Regions from separate parts of the Anoxybacillus ayderensis genome, predicted to be linked through region 1. Evidence: riboswitches for the same ligand, from Rfam matches in the RefSeq annotation. Region 1 holds a riboswitch; the other holds the start of a gene.
The links. A riboswitch is a leader RNA that binds a small molecule or an ion and turns the genes downstream of it on or off. The one in region 1 is predicted to bind cobalamin.

Region 2: it holds a riboswitch for cobalamin, as region 1 does, so the genes downstream of both, metE (5-methyltetrahydropteroyltriglutamate--homocysteine S-methyltransferase) here and HNR63_RS10790 (ABC transporter substrate-binding protein) in region 1, are expected to answer to the same signal.

Annotation. Positions count from the first base shown of each region.
Region 1 covers NZ_JACDUV010000007.1:36,331-39,516, reverse strand. The annotation lists gene HNR63_RS10795 (FecCD family ABC transporter permease) at 1-935, opposite strand, end outside; gene HNR63_RS10790 (ABC transporter substrate-binding protein) at 901-1,857, opposite strand; cobalamin riboswitch at 1,977-2,168, opposite strand; gene HNR63_RS10785 (ATP-binding protein) at 2,236-3,186, opposite strand, start outside.
Region 2 covers NZ_JACDUV010000012.1:3,818-7,003, forward strand. The annotation lists gene metE (5-methyltetrahydropteroyltriglutamate--homocysteine S-methyltransferase) at 1-1,524, opposite strand, end outside; cobalamin riboswitch at 1,666-1,855, opposite strand; gene HNR63_RS13215 (amino acid adenylation domain-containing protein) at 2,389-3,186, shown strand, end outside.

The sequences.
Region 1 (3,186 bases):
GTTCGCGCGACGACATCCGCTAATACTAAAAACGTTCCGCCGTATAAAAAGGAGAGCGGCAACAATTTTCGATGGTTCGCCCCGCAAATGAGACGAGTCATATGGGGAATAACGAGCCCGACGAATCCGATCGTTCCTGATACAGCTACCGCCGCTCCTGTAAGCAAGGAAGCGCTAAGTAAAATCGCTAGCTTTTTTTGTAACAAATGTACGCCAATATTGGCAGCGACCCGCTCACCGAATGAAAAGGCGTTTAACTCGCGAATATGTGCAAATAAACCGAGAGAACCGATGATAAAAAACGGAACAAATAAAGACACGTACGACCAGCCGCGCATCGCGACGCTCCCCATGAGCCAGCTAATAACTTGACGCAACTCTTCGCCGCTAAAAGCGACCATAAGCGAAATGAGCGAACCGAAAAACGCATTCATGATAATGCCGATTAAAACAATCGTCTCCATCGCCATATTTCGTTCCGCAAGCCGTGCAAATAATAAAACAAACAATAATGTCACGAGCGCAAATATAATGCTGACGATCGGGAGCGTAAAACGTCCGAGAATCGAAAACTGAAGCTGAAAGAAAAAGACAAGCACGGCGCCAACGGCTGCCCCAGACGACACCCCGATGGTATACGGATCGGCCAGAACGTTTTTCAAAAGTCCTTGAAACGCTACCCCTGCAAGTGCTAAAGATGCCCCGATCAGAAAGGCGAGTATGACTCTCGGTAAACGAATCGCAACAATAATTTGCGAAACGGTGGCAGGAACATTTGTCGGCGTATGAAACAACTGATGTAATAGCGTCTCCCATATAGAAGAAAAGGGAATCGATTGTGATCCAATCGATACCCCTAACAACAAAGCAAACGTTGCAATAAGCAATGCGCTCATGTAATTATTTAAAAATGTCTGGATAAACGACTTTGGCAATTTCTTCGACCCCTTCAGCTAAACGTGGTCCCGGACGAGAAACTAAATCAGAATTGACATCGTATACTCGTTTATTTTTAATTGCAGGGACATCTTTCCAAGCTGGGCGAGCGAGCACTTGCTCGACAGCGTTCGGTGTGTAATAACCGTATGTTGTAATAATGACATCTGGATTTAGCGCCACTGCATCTTCTTCTGTAAACATCGGCCATCCTTCTTGATCGCCTGCTGCATTTTTTGCATGAATGATCGTTAACATTTCATCCATAAATGTTCCTTTTCCAGCGGTATAAATTTCAGGTGCAGGAGAAACTTCCACCCAAACGGTTGCTTCTTCTTTTACTTCTTTTGCTTTTTCAGCAATGGCATCAATTTTTTGCTTCATTTGTTGCACAACATCGGCTGCCTCTTTCTCTTTCCCTGTCGCTTTCCCGATCAGTTCAATCGACGCATATACATCGTTGAACGATGTGGCGTTTGGCACTACAATAACTGTAATGCCCGCATCTTTTAATTGCTTTAATCCTTCCTCAGAATTGTGAGCGCTTGATGCATGCGCAAGCACAACGTCTGGTTGAAGTGAAATAATTTTTTCAACATTAAACTCCATACCACCAATTTTTTCTTTGTTTTTCACATCTTCTGGATAGTTATCAAAATCGCTTACACCGACAATTTTGTCACCAAGCCCTAACGCGTATGCAATTTCTGTATTGCTCGGAATGAGCGAAACAATTTTTGTCGGTTCTTTTTCAATTGTGACATCGCCAACCGCATCTTTTACCGTAACCGGAAATGCAGCCTCCTCTGTTTTCGCCTCTTGCTTCGTTTCTTTTGCTGGCTCCGCGTTATTGCTGCACGCTGCTAATCCGAGCGTCAATACGAGCGCAAGAAGCCACACATATTGTTTCCATTTCTTCATCGTTTTTCCCCCTTTTATGTATATCAAATAAAAAAGCTCATTCCAAATGGAATGAGCTGGAAACAACAAAAGACAACAACTTCCCCTTGTCGTTTCGCCGTCTCACTCCCCGAAGACGCGAATGACGGTGCAAAAAGGCAGGTCTACTGACTTATGCGTCATCCTACTTTGAAGCCTTCCCGTACAAATTGTACAGTGGCGATTTTCATTTCGTCAGCATTTACAGTTGCGGGGACAGTTCTGGACTTGCACCAGATTCCCTATTAAGTCTACTAGGTTGCCCGTTCGACACCTTTTTGCAACGAATGTATGTAATTGTCGAACAATTTCTACGTTTCTATCATAGCGAAAAATATCGCTGATGACAATAAAAAATTTCTATTTCAATGGCAATGTAAACGTAAACGTCGTTCCTTCTCCTAGTTTGCTATGGACAGCAATCGTTCCTTTATGCGCTTCAACGATGTTTTTCGCAATCGCAAGACCTAAACCTGTACCTGAGCGACCGCGCGTGCGCGCTTTATCCGCTTTATAAAAACGCTCAAACACAAAAGGCAAATCTTCTTCTGCGATGCCTGAGCCAGAATCTTGCACAGAGATGCGCACGACTTCTTCCCCCGCATCGACAATAACACGTACTTCGCCACCGTTATCTGTATGACGAAGCGCATTATCAATTAAATTCGTCAACACTTGTTCAATGCGGTCGGGATCGAACGAAACGATGAGCTCATCGTTCATTTCAACAAGCAAACGAACTCCTTTTTCTTTCGCTAACGCTTGAAACTTATGAATGATGCGCTCGATATACGGTCTAAGCGGCACTTGTTCTTCATGGAGCGTTAAATGACCTGCTTCCATGCGCGCTAAATCAAGCAAATCGTTCACAAGACGACCCATGCGCAACGATTCGTCATAAATCACCTTTGCCAATTCTTTTTTCTCTTCATCTGTCGCGGCAATATCATCGACGATCGCTTCACTATACCCTTGCAACATCGCAATCGGCGTGCGCAACTCATGCGAGACGTTTGCGATAAAATCTTTGCGCAACTTATCAAGCCGTCGTTCCTCCGTCATATCGCGAAGCACCGCAACGGCTCCCCGAATGACCTTGCCGTTGTATAACGGCGTCATAACAATGACCCAATTGCGACCTTGTAAAGCCATTTCTATCGCTTGTTCTTTTTCCTCCACTACCGCTTTCGTAAACAATTCATTCACTTCGGGAGGAAGTGGCAATAAATTATCGCTTTGCCCTTGCTCGTAATACCACGCTTGTAAAAATCGGTCAGCTGGTGGATTTGTAATGAGCACTTCACCGTTTCG
Region 2 (3,186 bases), on a different contig from region 1:
CGATCCGTATGATTGCACCCAACCGTTTGTCGTGCATGCCATTCCTTGTAATTTTTCGCCGAAAAATTCAACCATATCTGTGCGTTCAAATTCACCGTGAACAAGTACATCAAGTTGTAGCTGCTCTTGAATCTTGATCCATTTTGCAATTTCATTCTTTATAAACGACTTATATTGCTTGTCGTTCCATTCGCCTTTTTTCCACTTCATCCGAGCTTGGCGCACGTCGTTTGTTTGCGGGAAGCTGCCAATCGTCGTTGTCGGCAAAAGTGGAAGCTGCAAATGTGCTTGTTGTGCTTTTTTTCTTTCGTTGTAAGGTGTTCGGCTTAACGGAACGGTAGTGATGTCGTTTGTTTGTTCTTGTTGTTTGCGGAACTTAGTGAAATAAGCGTTTGTTTGTTCATCGTATTTGATTAGCTCGTCGATTGTTGCGTTTCCTTTCATATATTCTGTAAGTATACGTATCTCATCTAATTTCTCATCAGCGAAAGATAAAGTGCTGACAAGTTCCGTTGGCAATGCATGTTCATGTTTTGTCGTGACAGGGACGTGCAGTAAGCTGCAAGACGGTTGAATAATGAGTTGTTCCGCAACGCCTGCTAAATGATGAAGGAGCGTTGCTTTTTGTGCAAGCGAGCTTTTCCATACATTGCGACCGTCTACAATCCCAGCAACTAATATTTTATCTTTTGGAAATCCGTGTATGTTTATATGTTTTACGTTTTCGCCATCGTCATGCACGAAATCAAGCCCAATGCCTGCGACAGGTAAAGCAACGATTTCACGATAATGCGATACGCTATCAAAATATGTTTGTAAAATAAGGTTTATATTTGGTACATCGCGATGAAAAACTTCATATACATCACGAAATGCATCGACTATGTCATCATCTATATCTTGAACGAGAATCGGTTCATCGATTTGTACGAATGACACGCCCGCTTCGCTTAGTTGTTTGAATAATTCCACATAAACAGGAACTAACTGGGCGAGATGTTTACGCCACTCATTTCGTTCGTATTGTTTAGAAAGCAAAAGAAATGTAATCGGTCCAAGCAATACAGGTTTTGTTTCAATATGGAATGTTTCTTTTATTAGTTTGTATTCTTTTAATAGCCGATTTTCTACTAATCTCGGCTTCGTTTGCCCGATTTCAGGCACGATGTAATGGTAATTTGTATTAAACCATTTCGTCATTTCAAGCGCATGTTGTCCATTTGTACCGCGTGCCATCGCAAAATATTGTTCGAGTGCATTGTCTATTTGTTGAAATCGCTCTGGAATATACCCGAACATAAATGCTGTATCTAACACGTGATCGTATAAAGAAAAATCTCCGATTGGAATAAGGTCGATTCCTTTCTCTACTTGTTTACGAATCGAATCAAGTCGAATGTGTTCCATCGTTTCTATGAATTGCTGTTCGTTGATTTGCCCATTCCAAAAAGATTCTAACGCTTTTTTCCATTCTCTTTTCTCACCAATGCGCGGATACCCTACATTTGAACTACGGATGAACAAGTTAAGCACCTCCAGTCATTTATATCCCAATCAAGCGAAAAAACCCTCTTCCAAACAGAAGGAGGGCATAGCTAGCTCGTATTGAGATACATGAAGTGCCTCAAGATCATATGTCCTCACTCCTCCCTATGACGCGTAGGTCGTAAGTGCATACAACAGGCAGGTCTCCTGACTTAGCTTCATCGCTGTTTATCTCCTTCCCATTTCGCATGAAACAGTGGATTGTGATAAACAGCTCTGCATCACAGTGGCGCGACCGTGTTGGATTTTCACCAAACTTCCCTTTTAAGATTCACAGCATCTGTGAACCACCTGTTGCGTGAACTTATTATGTTGTTGTATAAAATTCAGAATAAACGAACTTTTTGTTTTTTTCAACTGAAATATTTTTTTGTGTGGTTTTTAGAGATATGACGTCGCGGTAAATGGGTATATTTTTCTTTTAAGTTAATATTGATATTTTATTAGTAAATTCATATGAAAAAGTATTGATTTTTTTCTTCTTTTGTTATATTTTTGCATTTATAAAAAATAAATTATTTCATATATATTCTAAAATTTTAAAAAAGAAGTTGTTTTTATTTATTTCCAAAATATGTACTTGGTAAGGGGTGTGTTTTCTACCTCAACAAAAGAAGGATTTGTATTCTTGCTCAATAACAATAATGTTTATATCGAAAAGTGATTGAAACGATGTTCTCCATTCTAGCCGACCAATATCGGACCACAGACATTCGTGCCAACTCTATTTCAAGGTTTGAAGTGGCACTCGATGGAATCTTGTTGGTCTATTCACTTGTTACACCAGCGCTCGACCTAGCACCATGGATAAGAAAAAATAATTATTAGTTAGGAGTGATTTGTTTGGGCAATGTTTTAGCAAAATTCAAAGAGAGAGTTTCACAAATACCTGAAGCTACAGCTATTATATATGAAGGTCAGAAAATGACTTATAAACAATTAGATGAACTATCATCAAAATTGGCAAACTATTTATATAAAAACAATTACAGTGAAAATACCTTTATCCCAATTTATATGCCTCCATGTCCTGAAATGATCGTAAGCATTTTGGGAGTGTTAAAGGTAGGTGCTGCTTATCTACCTATATCTACAGAATATCCAGTTCTTCGCATTAATATGCTATTGGAAGACTCTAATAGCAAAATCATTCTGAAAAATACGAATGATTTGTTAAATGTGAACGTGAAACAAATTCATGTTAGAAATATTATTACTTCAGATTACTCAGACTCATTTGATGAAAAAAAGGGCGAATTCGCTTATTTAATGTATACCTCTGGAAGTACAGGGAAGCCAAAGGGTGTTAAAGTTACGCATTCGAATTTAGAATATATACTAAATAACATGCAGAAATACTATCCGATTTCTAGAAGTGACAAGTATATTTTATCAACCCCATTTACCTTCGATGTTTCGGTTGTTGAAATCTTTGGTTGGATCTACGGTGGGGGAGCTTTAGTAATACCGACACAAGAGAACTCACGTAATTTTAGAAAACTGGCCCATTTAATAGAAGTTCATAAAGTAACGCATATGGCACTTTCGCCTGCGATTTTAAATTTGATGCTAGATAAATTAAATGAGGATGATATTGATAAATTAGATAGAAACTTGAAATATTTAATGGTAGCAGGTGAA